3 regions of the Paenibacillus sp. YAF4_2 genome follow, and region 3 is predicted to be linked to each of the others. Evidence: riboswitches for the same ligand, from Rfam matches in the RefSeq annotation. Region 3 holds a riboswitch; each other region holds the start of a gene.
The links. A riboswitch is a leader RNA that binds a small molecule or an ion and turns the genes downstream of it on or off. The one in region 3 is predicted to bind cyclic di-AMP.
Positions count from the first base shown of each region.

Region 1: linked by a shared signal. The riboswitch ahead of AB4Y93_RS13745 (APC family permease) and the one ahead of AB4Y93_RS27940 (C40 family peptidase) in region 3 are both predicted to bind cyclic di-AMP.
Region 2: linked by a shared signal. The riboswitch ahead of AB4Y93_RS27285 (ubiquitin-like domain-containing protein) and the one ahead of AB4Y93_RS27940 (C40 family peptidase) in region 3 are both predicted to bind cyclic di-AMP.

Region 1 covers NZ_JBFRCT010000005.1:138,860-145,438, reverse strand. The annotation lists gene AB4Y93_RS13745 (APC family permease) at 1-1,784, opposite strand, end outside; cyclic di-AMP (ydaO/yuaA leader) riboswitch at 1,935-2,115, opposite strand; gene bglX (beta-glucosidase BglX) at 2,413-4,584, opposite strand; gene AB4Y93_RS13735 (acyltransferase) at 4,759-5,910, shown strand.
Region 2 covers NZ_JBFRCT010000016.1:61,363-67,941, forward strand. The annotation lists gene rsmA (16S rRNA (adenine(1518)-N(6)/adenine(1519)-N(6))-dimethyltransferase RsmA) at 526-1,419, opposite strand; gene rnmV (ribonuclease M5) at 1,427-1,972, opposite strand; gene AB4Y93_RS27285 (ubiquitin-like domain-containing protein) at 2,120-3,256, opposite strand; cyclic di-AMP (ydaO/yuaA leader) riboswitch at 3,498-3,706, opposite strand; gene AB4Y93_RS27290 (TatD family hydrolase) at 3,890-4,663, opposite strand; gene AB4Y93_RS27295 (HD domain-containing protein) at 4,694-5,989, opposite strand; gene AB4Y93_RS27300 (AbrB/MazE/SpoVT family DNA-binding domain-containing protein) at 6,262-6,516, shown strand.
Region 3 covers NZ_JBFRCT010000018.1:31,589-38,167, reverse strand. The annotation lists gene motA (flagellar motor stator protein MotA) at 1-719, opposite strand, end outside; gene AB4Y93_RS27960 (hypothetical protein) at 890-1,183, shown strand; gene AB4Y93_RS27955 (EAL domain-containing protein) at 1,208-2,449, shown strand; gene AB4Y93_RS27950 (GNAT family N-acetyltransferase) at 2,455-2,973, opposite strand; gene AB4Y93_RS27945 (MFS transporter) at 3,077-4,294, shown strand; gene AB4Y93_RS27940 (C40 family peptidase) at 4,420-4,887, opposite strand; cyclic di-AMP (ydaO/yuaA leader) riboswitch at 4,893-5,049, opposite strand; gene AB4Y93_RS27935 (hypothetical protein) at 5,360-6,181, opposite strand; gene AB4Y93_RS27930 (M1 family metallopeptidase) at 6,317-6,579, opposite strand, start outside.

The DNA.
Region 1 (6,579 bases), on a different contig from region 3:
TTGCGGTAAAGAAGCTGGGTACGGAGCATTAAGCTCGTTTGGTTATGCAAAATGTTCTGCCAGCCCTTCTTCGGAATAAACTGCGGAATAATGACCGTTACCTGGTAATGGTTCTCGCTGGCCTTGCGCTGCACCGTATCAATAAACTTGAAGAGTGGACTCGTTATCGAACGATAGGGCGAATGCAGCGTCACCAGTCTGACGTCCGGCTGGAATTTCTTCCACTTCTCCTCGAAGATCGTCTCATCCTCTTTCTCGAACGGGACGTATACAGCAATAATCTGCTCTGCCTTCAAGGACTTCGCATATAGAATGGAGTGCTCCACGACATGCGTTATACCAGCCACCGGTAATATCATAACATTGCCTTCAATGGGGACTACAGGCTCGCAGGTCGCCAGTCGCAGCTGTTCGCCAACAGCCTCGTAATGCTTCTTAATCCGGTGGAAGACGAAGATAATCAATGGCAGGAAAATCAGAATCGACCATACCTGCTCGAACTTGGTCAAGAAGAACATCATCGATACGATAAAGCTAATCAGTGCACCAATCGAGTTAATAATAAACTTGGGAACCCAGCCTTTTGGCCGCTGACGGATCCATTTCACCAACATACCCGTCTGCGACAAGGTGAACGGTACGAATACACCAACCGCATACAGTGGAATCAAGTGCTCCGTCTTTCCTTGGAAAGCTATAATCAGAATGATAGACAAGATACCAAGGCTGATAATACCGTTCGAATAACCAAGACGGTCACCGCGGACCGTAAACATTCGCGGAATGAACTTATCCTTCGCGAGGTTAACCGCAAGCAGCGGGAACGCCGAGTAGCCGGTATTCGCTGCCAGAATCAAGATCAAGGCCGTTGTGCCTTGGATAAAATAATACATAACGCCGCGTCCAAATATACTCTCTGCAATTTGCGAGGTAACCGTCACATCTTCCCTTGGTGCAACACCGTAGTAGTAAGCAAGGAAGACGATGCCAGCGAACAGAACTGACAGCAGCGCGCCCATGGCCAGCAAGGTTTTCGCAGCGTTGTTTGGCGCTGGATCCTTGAAGTTAGGAATCGCATTCGAGATCGCTTCCACCCCAGTCAAGGCCGAGCTGCCCGAAGCAAAGGCCCGAAGCAGCAGGAACAAGCTGATGCCCGCTACCGGTGTGCCAAGGGATGTATGCAGCTCAGGTGATACATCACCTGAAGCGATTTTATATACACCGACGCCAATCATAATGAAAATCGCCAGTACGAATAAATAAACAGGATATGCGAGGATCGATGCCGATTCGGTCACGCCCCGCAGGTTCAATATGGTGATACAAAGGACGAAAAATACGGCGATCAACACGGTATGGGTATGCAGGCTTGGAAATGCTGAAGTAATCGCATCCGTACCCGCCGATACACTTACTGCTACCGTCAGAATATAATCGACCAGCAAGGAGCCGCCCGATATCAGCCCTGGGAATACCCCGAGATTTTCCTTCGACACCACATAGGCTCCGCCGCCATGCGGATAAGCAAATATAATTTGCCGGTAAGACAAAATAAGTGCCGTTAATAAGACAAGCACCCCGATACCAATCGGAATGGAATACCAAAACGCCGCAGCGCTCACGGTCATCAAGACTAACAAAATTTGCTCAGGACCGTAAGCAACGGACGATAAAGCATCCGAAGACAGGATCGCAAGCGCTTTTGTCTTAATGAGTTTCTGTTCCCCTAATTCCGTGGACTTTAAGGGACGCCCGATCAGTAATCTTTTGATAAGAGTAAACACACAGGTCACCGCCAACAATGAAGTTAAACAACATACGCTTGGATACTCGGGCTACTCATCACTTGTCAGTGCTAATGTAACCATGTTTGCTTTTTTTTACACGAAAAAAAGACCGCAGAGTATCCTCCCGCGGTCATAAAAAACCGAAGTTCACCCTCTCTATCAACGCTTACAAGGTTAGCTGACGGATTCGGGCGTCTAGAGAATCGCCCTACAGCTCTCTGCCTGAACGGCAGCTATGCTGATTCACCCCGGCGGTAACTATAATGGCAGTTATCGCAATTGGTTCCCCTGCTTTCCGACTACTTCGGAAACTCAGCGAATATGAACATATGAAGTTGCTAATTGATCATAGTCCTCTCTCCCTTATCTGTAAACAGCGATAATATTTCAAATAAACGCAGAAATCAGGCTTTAACCGTCATGAATGCGGATACATTCTTGAATCGCTTGCAGAATGTCCTAAAAAGCCAGCCATGCTTTCTTTTACCTTGTTCCAAGGAGATAATTCCCTTAATAAGGGAGCAGATCTGCTATTGTGCAGGAGACATGATCCTACAGGGTCATTAAGCAACTAAAAAGAACGAACCAGCCATCCGGCTGATTCGTTCTTTTTTCGAAAAAACTTTTATTTCACAAACCGGAAAGCCTTTGCTTCCAGATCGCGGCTGTTAGGACCAACAAAGACATGGAATTCGCCAGCATCACTCTTCAGCTGCAGATCCGTGTGGTAATAACAAAGCTGCTCTTCGTTAATTGAGAATGTTACCTTCACCGTCTCACCAGGCTGCAATTGCAGCTTACGGAAGCCCTTCAGCTCCTTAAGTGGACGTACAACCTCACCAGCAATATCACGCACATACAGCTGAACAACCTCTTCCCCGGCAACCGAGCCTGTATTACTTACCTCAACCGATACTTGAAGTGTGTCTTCAGCATGCAGTTCGTCTGTCGACAGACTCACTTCACCGTACGTGAAGCTTGTATAGCTGAGGCCGTAGCCAAACGGCAGAAGAGGCGCATTTGGCATGTCCAGATACTTCGAAACATAACGCTCATTCGCATTCTGCGGGGTGAGCGGACGACCCGTATTGTAGTTGTTATAGTAAATAGGTACTTGACCAACCGAGTAAGGGAATGACATCGTCAGACGTCCCGATGGATTCACATCACCGAACAGGACGTCTGCGATTGCATTGCCGCCTTCCGTACCAGGGAACCAAGCTTCAAGAAGTGCATCCACCTCCTCGATAACGCCATGCAGATCCAGCGGTCTGCCGTTGAACAGTACAACAACCATCGGCTTGCCAAGCGGCTTCAGCTTCTGGATCAGCTTCAGTTGAGCCTGCGGCAGACGGATATCGCCGCGGCTTCCCGCTTCCCCGCTCATCTCAGAGCTTTCGCCAAGTGCCAGGATGATGATGTCAGCATCGGCTGCGACGTTGACTGCTTCCTGGAGCTGCTCTTCCGAACCAGAATCGATGTCGCAGCCTTTGGCTGTGGCAATCAGATCGGTACGTGCGGATAAACCAGCATGAAGCTGAACCGCTTCCTCCTGCTTACCCCAAATCGACCAAGGTCCAAGAATATCGCCGCTCTCAGCGAAAGGCCCGATGAGCGCCAGCTTTTGCCCGCTGCGTAGCGGCAGAGCCTGCTCATTCTTCAGCAGGACACATGATTTCGCCGCAATCTCGCGTGCAGCAGCACGATGCTCATCGCAGAGCAGCACTTCTTTTTCCCGTTCTTCACTAGCTGCGCGGTAAGGGTTCTCGAAGAGACCCAACTTGTCCTTCAGCTTCAGGACACGAAGGACACACTCATCGATAAGCGAGATGTCAACTTTCCCCGCTTCCACGAGCTCCTTCAGATGATTCGCGTAGTTAGACGTCATCATTTCCATATCAACGCCAGCTTCAATCGCCTTCTGTGCAGCCTCCGCCCCGTCTGCGGCAACACCATGAGGGATCATCTCACTCACTGCACCCCAGTCAGAGATGAGCATGCCGTCAAAACCCCACTCATCACGAAGCAGATTACGCATCAGCCATTTGTTGCCGGTCGCCGGAATGCCATCCACCGTATTAAAAGCCGTCATAACCATCTCGCAGCCTTCATCAAGCGCAGCTTTGTATGCTGGCAGATAAGACTCACGGAGCTGTCTTTCCGACATGTTCACCGTGTTGTAATCACGCCCGCCTTCGGCAGCACCGTAGGCTGCAAAGTGCTTCACGCAAGCAGCTACCCGGTCCATATCACCAGTGAGATCCTCCCCTTGGAAGCCACGGACGAATGCCCGTGCATATTCGCTGTTGAGGAACGGATCTTCACCCGTCGACTCCATCACGCGGCCCCAGCGTGGATCGCGAACCAAGTCCACCATCGGCGCGAACGTCACATGAATGCCGGTGACGGCTGATTCTTTTGCCGCGATAGCAGCACTGCGTTCTGCCAGCTCCATATCCCAAGTGCTCGCAATCGCCAGCGTAACTGGGAAAATCGTGCGGTAGCCATGGATTATGTCCGCCATTAACAGAAGTGGAATACCAAGTCGGCTGTTCTCCATATATTTTTTCTGCAGGGCAATCGTTTCTTTGGCACCAACGGCGCTAAGCACGGAGCCAACATTATTCACCATGCTCTCCGTTACACCCATCCAAGCCAGCGGGCCTGTCAGATTGGCATCATCTTCACTTAAAAAATTCGGGGTCAGCTGCATCAATTGAAAAATCTTTTCTTCCAGCGTCATTTGCTCGAGTAGTGCCGTAATCTTAGTCACGCGGATACCCTCCAATAGGATCATTTCTGCTTCTTTCACCATTATATCGATTGCCAATATCGAGCAACATAGCGATTGTTGCCGAAAACATCAACAATCTGGCTGCATGCAACAACTATTGACAAATAGGGCAATTTACAACTACCCTTTGGTAATGCCTTGCTCCATGCAGAATGACAACCAGACAGGAGTAATATTATGATTAAATCCGTTACAAAAGAGGATGAAAAAAGAAGCCGCTTGCCCGAAATTCAGCTTGTCCGCGCGCTTCTAATTATCGCCGTCATTATGATTCACTCGACTTCCTTTGCCACTTTGAATATGAAGGAATCAGACTATTATTTCATATATCATTTCTTGAATATATCGATGTCTTTTGCAACACCGGCATTCGTATTTTTAAGCAGCTTTGTTCTGTTCTACAGCTATTATCCGCGTCCACTCAATGGTGCGCTCATCAGCCGTTTTTATCGAAAAAGAATCACCTACGTCATCATCCCTTATGTGCTGTTCTCGATCATTTATTTTGTCTTGTATTACAATGCCTACACACCAAATATGCCTACAGACGAGACCATCCGAAGCTTTCTAATCAAGCTGGCAACCGGTAAAGCTTATACGCATCTGTATTACGTCTTTATTATGGCTCAGCTGTATGTTTTGTTCCCGTTGCTGCTGTTTGTGTTTCGGCGTTTCCCTAGGCTGATTAAGTGGGCTGTCCCCTTGGGGCTCGTTATCCAGCTTGCCTTCTTTACATGGAATGAGCAATATCTGCATCTGACCAATCTGATGAGCTGGGCACCTTCGTATGCCATGCAATATATGCTCGGGGCTATACTGGGCATCTACTATCCGCAGCTGCGCGGATGGCTTCAATGGTCGAAGGAAGGGGCCACACCTGAGCGTGTATCCGTATGGCTGGCTTCTTTTGGCGTATGGCTCGGCAGCCTGATCGCAATGCTCATCATTTTCTACGATATCCGGATGAACGGGACTATCTATTCGCCGCTCATGCTTGATGTACTGAAAATGTTCTATTCGATCACCAGCGCCATCATGCTGCTGCATATTGCACCAAGCTTGCATCGATTCCTGCCGAAAAAGGAGCTCCGTATCTTTGATTCGATCGCGGTATTTTCGTTTGGCATCTATCTGATCCATCCACTACTGCTGTTCTACTATCGGAAGTTCCCGCCTGAGAGCGGCATCTCCGTGTATTATCATCTGTGGTATGCCGCAGGCTTCTGCCTTGCGCTTGGCGTCAGTTGGCTGATTGTGGCTGGGGCTGCACGTTTCATGCCGGGGGCGGCTTTGTTGTTTGGGGAGTTGCCGCGGCGGGCTGGGCGATAGGGTTTGCTCGGGGATAGCTGCTTCGCTGCGCAAGAGACATACTCTTTCGATCGCTGTTGTGCCCTGGATTTCTTTGAATTTTACCGCTTCGGCGGTAGAAATCCAGGGCACAAAGGCGAGCGCTCCGCTTCTCAAGAGCATGTCTCTTGCTCCGCTTCGCCCCCCCTCACTCGCGGCCAAGCACCGCTTCAAAAACCCAAGACAAAAAGCCTTTATTTAATACAGTTAAATATCGCTTTCGCACGATCCGCTCAAGCTACTTCACTTCAACATCTGCAATCACCAATACCCTATACCACACCCTACCTGCCACCTTCAATGGAGGCCCATCTACACTGGAATTTGTACAACATAAATCCCTCTATCACGTTGTTCGCGCGAACTAGACTGTATTTTATACAGGATATATGCTGGTGGAAGCTTCATCTGAGCATCCACGCATCAATTACGCTGGATAAAATACAACATAGCTCCGACGCTGCAGACCTTCAGGTAAATACACTGCACAAAATACAACATCGACCACCGCTCCGCCCTCCAGTTGACCACCTTCCTACCTCAGTTTCTTTCTCCCCGCTCTGCTACTTCCTTCATCAGTTAAATCCTATCGTATTAACAATTAAGCTCCCTATTTTTACTCCCACCATCATGTCCACTATCCACTTCAAC
Region 2 (6,579 bases), on a different contig from region 3:
ATAAACTTCTAGGCACTCAGCCGCAGTTTCATTAGCACTTCATCGATTGTGTAACTTCCTCCAGTCAGCGCGCCACCACGCCTAGACTATTGTGCTCCTCTAAGATGGCAACAGGAGAGAATTCCGCAGTACATCGGCGGTTGGGAGGGGCAATGATCGTTCGCAGGCGAGTAAGTCGCTTTTTCCGTACTACAGCGCAGATTGAGTGAGGCTGTGGGCCGTTTGCAGGCAATTAAATCGCTTTTTCCGTGCTACAGCGCAGGTTGATTGGAGCGGTGGGACGTTTACGGCGATTAAGTCGCTTTTTCCGTGCTACAGTGCTGGTTTGGTGCCACGGTGGGTCACTCGCTGGCCATTGAGTCGGTTTTTCCGTACTAAGCGCAGGTTAGGTGGTGTGATGGGTAGTTTACGAAGGTTAGGTGGCGAGCGAAAAGCAGCGGCCGCGAGCGGCAAAATAAAAAGCCGGCGGCGATATGGCTCGCCGCCGACTCAAACAGGGCTCGGCCTAACGCGTGGCCGAGTAAATTACCGCCAGCCTGCCGCCAAGAAGGCGCGGCTGATGCGGGCGAATTCGTCGAGGGACAAAGTCTCTCCTCGACGAACAGGGTCAATATCGCAGCTGTGCAGCAGCTGCGTCATCTCTTCACGGCGTTCCTTGCCCACGAACGCCGTAAGATTATTCGCAAGCGTCTTGCGGCGCTGGGCGAAGCTCGCCTGGACGATGCGGAAGTAATGCGCCTCGTCCTCAACATCCACTGGCGGCTTCTGGCGCACCGCCAGCTTAATCACAGCCGAGTCTACATTCGGCTGAGGAATAAACACCGTGTGTGGCACGATGCACACAAGTGACGGCTCGCAATAGTACTGCACGGCTACGCTTAAGCTGCCGTATTCCTTGCCACCTGGCTTAGCCGCCATCCGCTCAGCTACTTCCTTCTGAATCATCACGACGATGTTCTCAAGCGGCAGACGCTCTTCCAGCAGCTTCATTAGAATCGGGGTCGTCACGTAATACGGCAGATTCGCTACCACGCTGACGCCGGTCACATCAGCGAAATGATCCTCGAACAGCTTTTTAAGATCCAGCTTAAGCACATCACCATGCACAACCTGCACATGCTCTTCGCCCGCCAGAATATCTCCCAGAATCGGAATGAGGCGGTTGTCGATCTCAATCGCCGTTACCTTACCCGCTTCAGCAGCCAGATGCTGAGTCAGCGCACCGATACCTGGTCCAATCTCCAAAGCGCCCTTTGTCTTGTCCAGTCCAGCGGCATTCACAATCTTATGCAAAATATTTTGATCGATCAGAAAGTTCTGTCCCAAGCTTTTTTTGAATTGGAACCCGTACTTCGCAATAATTTCTTTCGTGCGCTTTGGCGTTGCAACTTCAATCGCCTTCATATCGTTTCCACTCATGCTCCGATCACTCCTGTCCCTGTTCCATTGTACGCAATGCCTCTGCAAACTCTTCTCGGGAGATTCGGAAGCTTGTACAACGCTTGAAAAACTGCTTGCCGTTCGCATACCCGATCCCAAGCAGCTTCCCCATCTGAAGACGGCGATTCGCCGCATCCGGATGAACAATAAGCCCCGATTCCATTAAGTCTTCCCACGTAATATTGCCTACACCAGCAGGCTCCTCTGTTCGAAGCTCGGAGATCGCCTGACGAATGGCTTCAGGGCTGGCGTTCTCAATACCGATATCACCCTTGTACATAGCCTTCTCCTGTGGCAAAAAAGCATGCTTGCAGCCGGGTACCCGCCGAGCAACGATTTTGCGAATTCTCTCACCAGCATGATCAGGGTCCGTAAATATAATAACGCCTCTGCGTTCCATGGCCAGTTCAATGCGCTTGAGCACATCCTCACCGATGGCAGAGCCGTTTGTCTCAATCGTATCTGCTTCAACAGCCCGCTTTACAGCGACTGTATCATCTTTGCCTTCCACCACAATAATTTCCTTGATCACAAGCGAACATTCCTTTCTCCAGCAACTTTCGCTCATCTTCCTGCGTCAGTAAGAATGTAACTGCTCCACACCTATACACACAAAAAGAAGAGGCAGCGCCTCTTCTTATAATGGCATATTTATCATCGAAATAATAGCATGGAGCAATTAGCTTGCGGAAGGCTTGTTGGGTCCAAGTACGTACACCGTATAGCCTTTTTTTCGGCCAAACTTGTTAGCATAGCTGGTACTGTCAAAATAAACGTCAATCTTACTTCCTTTGACTGCACTGCCCGTATCCTCTGCTCTGCGGAAGCCGATGCCTTCAATGTAAACCCACCAGCCAATTGGAATCACATCCGGATCAACAGCGATCGTCCGGCCTTCCATCACTTTCGCACCGGAAGCCGTAATGCCGTATCCTGGATGATTCTCATCTTTGCCCGTAGACGCTACACCGGCTGAATAAGCGGTTAACGTCACGTTCTTCAGAATCTTCTTGGCTTTAAAGGTGACTCCGCTCTTCGAATACGAGGCCGTGCTCGCATTGCTTGAGAGTGTATGTACATCCTTCTTCGAGCCGATAGCTACGACCTGGCTGACCGTATGTGTCTGCACAACCTTGTCGACCAGCTTGGAGGAGACAAGAACACCATTCTCATACTTCTTCTCCACGCGTTCAATCACGAGGCCATTCTTGCCGGATTGCACCAGCTTCTCCTTCCCTTTATCAAGGGTTGGATCTTGTTTCTTCACGATCGAGAACGGCAAAGTCCGTTCTGTTTCCGACACTTTGGTATCGACGCGAGTAACAGTAACTGTCATCGCCTTCGAAACGGCCGTGTCTAGAGATGGGGTAACCCTATCTTGATCGCGAACAGGAATATTTAATTTCCCGATCGCCGCCTGTACTGTTTTCTCTGTCGTGTACACCGTCGATGTCTTGCCATCTGCTTTTACAGTAACCGGAACCGCTTGTTTAATTTCAATGCGATCTCCGTCTTTGATGGACGCATTTAGAGGTGACGACACCTCATCATATGGCCCTACCGTAATAGCTTGTTCATCCAGTAGGCGTTGCAGGACCCATTGTTTTGTCTTCACAACAGTCTCTTGTCCATTCACTACTACGGATACGCTTTTATCAGCCGATCCGTACAACAACACCAAAAACATGAAAGTCATAGCGATTGAGATAATTGCACTCAGAACAATTAAACGCAAATTTTCATGCTTCCATCGCATTGCGAAAGTCATGCTGGATGATCGCTTCCCATGGGTCTCCATTACTTGGTTCATGCCCACTTCAATCGGTCCTCCTTCATAGCCCCGCCGCCAATCTGTTACGCATGATACATTGACGTGACTATTAAGTATATTGGCGTGACGAGCACGCTCCAGTGTTACGGTCCTCTTACCTCCTGGATCTACCCCTACGAAAGATTATTTCCGCATAAATCGAAAATAAAAAGAAGCCTTCGACAGAGGATCTGATCGTGGCTTCCTGGGTAGTCAAACATTCAGGAAAAGGTAAATACACGAGGTTGATCGCTCTCTATAGACGCTTACGAGGTTAGCTGACGGGTTCGGGCGAGAGAGCTGCCCTATCCACGGTTCGAATGCTCATGGCAATCGCCGCAAAATTCACCCCTGAAGAATTCAATGCGCCGCATGATGCTAACTTGCTTTTTAAACATGCATCTGCCGACGTTGGTTCCCCCGCTCTCCGATTCGGAGATTAAGCGTAAACTGGAAATCCAATACAAAAGTTAAAGCTCTGAGAAAAATGATACCTTCCTGACCACACAATTGTAAAGACGCGTTAAAAGACGATTTTAACGAAATTTTAGCATTCTGAAGGCAAATAAAGCCGATTCCGCCAATTAAAAAGAGTTTTATCGCCGCTATAGTCTTTATTTCAGTGGTTTTAGTCCGTTTTTAAACAATACCAAAACATTTTTTACCGTTTGCGCTTGTAATAAATGCAATTTCCTCCTTGGATTTTCCTGTTATCTCCGCTGCCATGTCTGCGACTAAAGACACATATGAGCTCTCATTTCGCTTCCCTCTGAACGGATGAGGAGCCAAATATGGAGAGTCTGTTTCGATTAATATACGGTCGAGTGGAACCTGTGCAAGCACCTCTTTTGGCACCCTCGCATTTTTGAAAGTGACAGGCCCTCCGAAGGAGATATAGAAGTTCATATCGAGGCATAATTTTGCCGTTTCCCAGCTGCCGGAATAGCAATGCATGACCCCTCCAACCTCAGATGCTTTTTCTTCTCTCAAAATACGAACGATGTCCTCATGAGCATCCCGATTATGAATAACAATTGGCTTACCCAGCTTCCGAGCGAGGCGGATTTGCTCCCGAAATACACGCTGCTGAACGTCCTTTGGTGACGTATCCCAGTGGTAATCAAGTCCAATTTCTCCGATCGCAACGACCTTTGGATGTGAGCAAAGCTGCTCGATCCATTCCAAATCCCCCGGCTCCATGTAGATGCTGTCCACTGGATGCCAGCCAACCGCCGCGTAGATAAAATCATACTTTTCTGCAAGCTCGATTGTGGTCGGAATCGTCTCTCGGTTAAAGCCAATGTTGATCATGAGATCGACACCGGCAGCCCGTGCCCGCTCGATAACTTCTGTGCGGTCGCTGTCGAATTGCGAAGAGTCCAAATGGGTATGTGTGTCGAATAAAGATATCATCTTAGCTGTAATCTCCTTCTATATAAAACCTTAAATTTTGAAAAGCTCCCTTACTCTAGCGCTTAATTGATCAGCCGCAGCAAGGAGTGGCTCGATCGGATAATAAATATGGTATTGTCCCTGGTGCAGACCACTGATGGAATGAACAATGTCGGATTTCACCGATATTTCGCTTAAGCTGTTATCCTCATTTAAAAGCAGAATCGGCGCTTTCTCCTCTTTCCCGCCTTTTTTCGCATCAGGGCGATATATGTCGTATGGCTGGTCAAATGGAAAATCAATTTCCATATGATAATCCGGATTAAGACCAATCGAGATAAACTGCTGAGCAGCTTCTTCTAATAAAGAGTCTCCTGGATCATTAAGCGTAATGTATTTGTACAATCGACGATTGAGGAATCGGTCACATAGCTCGGCAAGAAGAGAATCCCCTTCCTCCGCCCATTGTGCGAAGATCGTCTGCATATAAGCCTCATCCAGCTTCAGATAATCCTTTACCGTAATCGTACCATCCAGAAGTTTGTTAATTGGTCCGGGCATCCATGCAAAGGAATAACCGTTGTCGTACAGCTCCTTCGCCCGACGAGTTATTTGCCGCAATATGATTTCCGAGCTCCGTGTAACCGGATGGAAATAAATTTGCCAATACATTTGATAACGGGACATTAAATAATGCTCGATAGCATGCATGCCGCTTTCTTTTACCACCATTTTGCCTTGAAAAGGACGCAGTACGCGCAATATCCGCTCCAGGTCAAAGTTCCCGTAATGGACACCTGTAAAATAAGCATCACGCAGCAAATAGTCCATACGGTCTGCATCCATTTGGCTGGAGATGAGACTGACGACGATCGGATTCGGATATGTCTTGCCAATAACCGAAGCCACTTTTTCTGGAAAATCATCAGCAACTTGGCGAAGCACGCGATTAACTTCTGTATCCTCAAGCAAGATCGCGCAGGTCCACTGCTCATGATGCGTGTCGAACACCTGCTCCAGCGAATGAGAGAACGGTCCATGACCAACGTCATGCAGCAAGGCCGCGCATAGGGCCAGAAGTCTTTCTTCCTGCGGCCAATCCGGATAATGATTGCGCTCAAACTGTGATATGATCTTTCTCGTTATTTCATAGACTCCAAGAGAATGGGAGAAACGGCTGTGTTCGGCACCATGAAACGTTAAATAAGAGGTTCCAAGCTGGCGAATTCTTCTTAGCCTCTGAAACTCTTTTGTATTGATCAAATCCCATATCGTCTGATCCTGAACGTAAATACATTTATGAACTGGATCCTTAAATACTTTCTCTTCGGTCAGTTGCTGATTCATTCGCCCTTCAACTCCTTGTTCATGGTTTCGACACAAAACTATGATAGAATGTCGAATAGTGTCGTAATTTAGTTTCCAAATTGTCGAAGCTGATGTATTCTATAGTTAGATTAATATGACCTTGCTATAGAGTCAACTTGCCATAAACCGCGGTCTATCAAGGACTTTTGTGGTTGACTATTATGGGAATCGTTGGTATTATAATAGCCATAAAAAGAAAAACTATGTCGAATAGTGACGAAATGTAATTTCCTGAGAGGAGAAACAAAATTATGATGAAATCTACTGGTATTGTTCGTAAAGTCGACGAATTAGGTCGTGTTGTTATTCCAATTGAATTGCGCCGTACGCTTGGTATTGGGGAGAAAGATGCTCTCGAGATTTATGTAGACGGCGAGCGTATTATGCTGAAGAAATACGAGCCTGCTTGTATCTTCTGTGGTAATGCAGAGAACGTTTCTTACTTCAAAGGCAAAATTGTTTGCCATATTTGTTTATCTGAAATGCCTACTCCTGTGACAAAATAAGAAAAATAGGTTATAATAGAAATACACCAACTTGTTAATTCTAACCTTTTTATATTCCTTGAT
Region 3 (6,579 bases):
TGATTGATCGCAATTGTCGATACGCCGGATTGGATAGACAGCAGACCTTCGACCATCATCAAACGAAGCTGAACTTCTTTCTTGGATAGACGCTTCAATTTGTTCGCAATCGGATGCCAGAGCACATAGCCGGTAAAGATACCAAGCAGAGTTGCAATAAAGGCACCTGCAATGGAATGGGCGAGAGTCTCCATGTCATCCATATGTCCAAGCGCACCAATCAGACCAACTACGGCACCTAGTACACCAAGTGTAGGCGCATACGTACCAGCTTGCGTGAAGATCAATGCGCCAGCTTTATGACGGTCCTCCGTTGCGGAAATATCTTCAAGCAGAACATCGCGGACAAAGTCCTGGTCATTGCCGTCAATAATCATGCGCATGCCATTACGGAGGAAAGTATCCTCAATATCGTCGACCTTTGCTTCCAATGCAAGAAGACCTTCACGGCGTGTAATGGATGCCCATTCCATAAAGTTCTCGATGAGCTGCTCTCGCGGCATCAGCTGTTGCTCTTTAATAACAATTTTGAATAATTTGCCTACCTTGGACAGCTCCGACATCGGGAAGGCAATCATAATAGCGGCTATGGTCCCGAGGACGATAATCATATAAGCGGCGGGATTCAACAGATTGCTTAGAGCGGCGCCTTTCAGCGTCATGCCGACCAGTACCGCAACAAGTCCTAATACTATACCGATAATTGTAGAATTCTTCATCATGCACCCCGTCCAGTACGTTTTCGACAAATCTCTAGTTCTTATATCGACAAGTTATCGTATGGAAATTAGACTTTCAGAAATGATTTAAGAGAGGAGGCGTTAATTTTCGTTAAAATGCGGTAAAATGAATGTATAGCAGATAAATTTGGTAAAGGTGGTTAACAGCAATGGGCGTTAGGCACGCAAGGGAATACGCAGATATATTGAAAGAGCTGACGGAAGCCGTCGGCGAAGTGGAAGGCAGCTATACTTTTTTTGAAATGGAAGAAGAAGAGTGGGCAGCACTTGGTGATGATGACCGTCACGAAGTGATGGAGGCGCTTGCGGACGATGTGTTCTTCGGTCTTGGCGAACAGCCGATGATCGAGGTTGGCAAAGGATCAATTACGTACCATCCGAAGCATCATGTCATTGAAGTGTCCCAAGGAGATAACGTGACGCGCATGATTCGTTTGACATAAAGGTAGTAAAGGGAGAGCGTGAGCGTGACGAACGACTGCTTATCAAATACGACGATACCGCAGACATTAGAGCTCGAGGGCGAGCAGCTGTCTGCCTTCTATCAGCCGATCATCGCGCTTGATACGAGAAAGGTAGTTGGCTATGAGGTGCTTGGAAGAGCCTGCAAGGATGATGCTGTCCGCAGCTTGGGTCCGTTCTTTTGTGATCCGACGGTTCCGTTAGAGGACCATATTGCAGTGGACCGCATTCTACGCGAGCAGGCCTTTCAGAAAATGGCGGCAACGGACCAGCCTCCAATGCTGTTTATTAATTTGAAGCCAAACTGGATGCATCACGGTATGCAATCCGGGGAGCTCTATACTCTCTCTCTGCTTGATAAATACCAGATCGATCCGAGCAGAGTGGTCATTGAGATCACAGAAGAAAGCTTTAATGGCGAGATGGAGGAATTGCGCGAGGTTATTGATATGTACCGTGCCAAGGGCTGTCTCATTGCAATTGATGATGTAGGCAGCGGCTTTAGCGGTATAGACCGGATTGCGCTCATTCAACCGAATATCCTGAAAATCGACATGCATATGCTGAAACGGAGTGCGCACCACGACGGTTATCTTGGTACATTGCGCTCCTTCTCGGCGCTCGCTGATCAGCTTGGCGCATCGCTGCTTGCGGAAGGTGTCGAGACTCGACAGGACCTCTCGAGAGCTATGCATGCAGGAGTCCGGTATGTGCAGGGCTTTTTGTTCGCGAAAGCAGAGCCGGATTTCGAGCAGCCGTTTCGGTTTTCTTCTTTATTAGAAGAAGAGCTGGAGGCACATCGGCAGCTGCAGCTCTATTCTGAGAATTATTGGCGGTATTTGTCGGACAGGCTGGCTGGCAAGGTTGACCGGATTGGTCATCTGGAGGAGCTGGAAGAAGTAGATAACGAATGGATCGCCAGACTTCTGCAGGAACTGGAAAGCAACTGTATCCGTGTCTACTTGTGCCGAGATGACGGCATTCAAATTTCATCCAACTATTCAAGAAGGCCAGTGGATGGAAGCTGGCGGCGGGAGGATGAATATTGCGGAGCGAACTGGAGCTGGCGCCCGTATTTTGTTCCCAATGTAGTACAGCTTAGCGAGAAAAGCCGTTCGATGGTATCACGAGCCTATACCGACCTCGATTCGAGAGCATGGATCAGAACCGTATCGGTATTGGCTAAACCCGGCATTATTTTATTCGTGGATATGAAAGATCCTGAGCCTGACTATTATCGCTTTTAGGGATATTAAGGGGAGGACTGGTACACCATACAATGGAACTCTGCTGGTCCTTCCGGCGTCTGTCTTACATAGGTATCGTCAACAAAGAAACCTGCTCGTTCATAGGTTCTAATCGCTCGAGCATTCCAGGTCAGTACCTCAAGATCGATACTGTTCTTGGGAGCTCTATGAATGGCTTCACGGGTAATCAACCGGGTGAAGTCCGTTCCTATCCCCCTGCCGCATAGGGCAGGATGCAAACCAAGCCCGAGGCGTGTCACGCCAACAATCGGGAAAAATTGTGCAAAACCAATCAGCTCCTGTCCGCGATTCATGACAGCCACATATTGCATGTGCCGCAGGACAGGATCGCCGAATTCGATTCCGTCCTGCTGCATAATGTCCCAAGAAGGCCAGTGGTATAGGTCATACGGCGAATCATATTGCCATTCACAGATTTGTTTGGCATGCTTCATTTCCATTGGCTGGATAGTCATATCCGTCAGGGATAGTTTATAATAAGGCTCATCGGAAAAATTAGTCATTTGTATACCCTCAACATGAATCAATAAGTTTTTTTCCATTATAACATTCACTTATCGACTTCATTCGGATTTGGCTGAAGGATATCTAAGGAGAACTTTTACGATGCGCAAATTAATAGCACTTGGCTGTTTGTCTTATCTCGTAATTGGATTGGCACATGTCGTGGGCGGCTCGGTCATGGAGCAAATGCTCGATAAGTACGACTTGTCCTATGATGACGGCGGGCAATGGATGATGAATCAGTTTCTTGGTTTTTTGGTGGGTGTCTTGCTCTCTCCATTTATTACATCAAAGGTTGGTAAAAGAGGGGGAGTGCTCCTCTCATTAGGCCTTCTGACACTTGGTGAAGCAGCCTACAGTCTGACTCCTGATTCCTGGGGGCTGATGCTGTTTATCGCCTTGTTCGCAGGCTTTGGGTTTGGGATGACAGAATCCGTTATCGGAGCAATGGTCATTGAATTGGCTGAAGAGAATGGGAAGGCTAATGCGATGACCAAACTAGAAACGTTCTTTGGCATAGGGGCCTTCTTAATGCCGACTATGGCAAGTATATTGATCAAATATGATATTTGGCAGGTATCCTTCCCAATCCTATCTGCTCTTGCCGGCATAACCTTTATCTTGTGGATGACGCTATCATTTGGATCGATAGATGACAAGATTGGTTATCATGGCAGAGCGAAAAAGGAACATGTGGAGCGGGAAGCTGGTGCAGCGCCTACAAAAGGATGGTTTGGGTATAATAGAGCAGCTATTCCCTTCTTGCTGCTGTCAGCGTTATTCTTCGTCATCTATGTGGGGGTGGAGATGAGTTTTTCCAACTATCTGCCGTCAATTATGATTGATCGGTCCGGTATGACGGAAGCGAGTGCTCCTTCCACGTTAAGTCTGTTCTGGGGCACGATGATTCTCGGCCGGCTATTCGCCGGACGTCTGGCGGATCGTTTCGGCTACTTCCGATATCTGTTTGTCGCCATTGCAGGAGCATGTATCATCATTCTTGCGATGGGAGCGGTCGGTCAGTTAAGTGGCATGCTAGTCCTTGTCGGATTAAGCGGATTGTTCTTCTCCGGTGTATTCGGCATTGCACTCGTATTTGCAAACGGTCTTATTCCAGGGATGACAGAGCGGACGACGAGTCTGCTTGTCGCTTGCGGCGGGATAGGCGGAGCGATCTTCCCGAAATTAACGGGATGGATGATGGACAGCTATGGTGCAGACCGTACGGTCTGGATTCTCGGAGCGTTTATTATTGCGATGTTTATCGTCTTGCTTGCAATGCTGGCCTTAGGCCGGCGGCAGGAAGCTGGAGCGTCCTAACGTCTTAATCATGATAGCAACAAACAATAAAGCCGCATGCGGTTTGTCCAGTTGGACAAGCAGCGTGCGGCTTTATTGCAGAAATCTTGCCAGCCGCCTCAATCCAGGGAAGCGACTGCTTGATTCTATTGTTCGTCGGCATATTTGGTGAAAGTAGTAGGGTCCATGACACGTCGAGCAGTCACATACCGATTTACATAATAGGAGTCGCTAAGATTGCTGATTGTAACGCCCTTGCTGGACGAAGCATGAGCAAACTGGCCATCTCCTACATAAATGCCGACATGAGATACACCACGACCGTTCGTGTTAAAGAACACGAGATCTCCGGCGATCAGATCACTCTTGGCGATCTTTTTACCTGTTTGTGCTTGCGAAGCGGATGTACGAGGAAGATCGACGCCCATTTTGTCGAAAACATACGAAGAAAAACCAGAGCAGTCGAATCCTTTCGATGATGTTCCGCCCGCAACGTACGGCGTGCCAATTAAATCACTGACAATGCCGTCCATTTTGGAGTCTGCGAAAACGCTTCCGGCTTGGAAAGCCAGCATTAGCGCAAGCCCAAGAATAAGTGCTGTAACCTTTTTCAAAGCGGTGAAACTCCTTCCAATGCCGACGAGGTTAGCTGTGGGGTTCGGTTGAAGGATCCCTATGACTTCTCAGGCGCCGATCTTAATAATCGGACGTCGAAGTCAATTCACCCAGAGGTGGTTCCCCCGTTTCCAGTACAAGGAATTTGGCAGTGTAAATTATGTACTTGGTAACTATTCGGTAATTTCCGCTTATCTCCTCCCCAATCCGTCAAATTCTAATAATTCTCATGGAACCTTTTGGCTAATCTATGCGGAAAAACTTATATCCTGCGGTTGGCTGCATCTTTATAGGGCGCACAGACTAGCAGATTAGCACTATTCCGATTTACTAACTCTTTACTATGTGTTTTTTCTAGCTAATATGTTGATTTATTTGGAGAATGCAAGACAAGCCTTCCCGGAAAAACGCGAAAAACCCGCGCTACGACTAGGTCGCAGGGCGGGTGGCTTCTATAATTATGAGAAAATTTTAAACTTCCTTTGATCTCAAAATGTCGTATTGGGAGGCTAGAGTCCATACTTTCATCAAGGTACGGACAAGATGGTAGCCCTGATGGACAATCAGGGCGATGAATCCGGCCCATACGAGAGAAAAGCTTGTGACAAACAATCCAATCCCTGAGCCGATAGCCCACATTAAGAGTGATAAGCCAGCGAAAGGCAGCAGATGCTTAATCGCAATACCAAGCGATTGGAATATGCTTCCACCTTTCTCGCTTGTAGCGCCAAACTGCATGGCGAGGAAGAGGAGATGGAGCAGGATACCCCAAATCAGCCAGCCTCCCGCAGCGGGCAGCAGCTGCTGGAGGAGATCTCCGATCGACCGGCTGTGAAGCAATGCATCCAGTCCCCGCGGTGCCAGCCACCATGCGGGTGCAAGGGCGAGCAGCGTCTCGATCCAGTAGAGCAGCGTCACAGGCTTCCACGCTTTGCGAATGCCCTGCAGGAACTGCGTACCTTCGGTCTCTGTGGCATGCTGCAGAGAATAGAGCAGTCCTGCGTTAAATAAAGGGGAGAGCAGCATCCTTGCTGCAAATAGTCCGCCAAGCAGCCATAAGTAAGGGGTCAGCACATCCGTCTTCATGATCTGGAATTGAGCTTCACTCATAAATAGCTGGATCGCTGAATTCGCAGGGGAGTGATCCGGAAATCGCCGCAGCAGCGGCGATACGACTGAATCGATAAACCGATATAGGAAGAATCCCCACAGCAGCTGGTACAGAAACAGCAGAATTACGATATAGAAGTGCTTGATCGCGAGCCGCCAGCCTTGCATCATATGATTTTTCATTGCAAACCTCCTTAAAAGAATTGCGAAGCAATTCTTACTTCGAAAGCATGGACTTAAAGAATTGCGAAGCAATTCTTACTTCGAAAGCATTGACTTAAAGAATTGCGAAGCAATTCTTACCTCGTAAGCATAGGCTTACCAGCCCAGTAATCCGAGCAGTCCTTGGATAACGTTAGAGGCGCCAAGACTCCAGCGCGTACGTGTAACTTCCGACAAATCCGCCTTCATGTAATCGTTTATATGTTTGTTGTCGAGTACGTTGGTATGCTGCGGATCAATTGCCACCCAATCAAGCGGGGAGCTGTGGACCACTTTATATTGAATCTGCGAGTCTTCTGGATCCCAAGTTTTGGGGATGGTGGTACCGTCCTTGAATTTCAGAACAACCGGGATTGGCC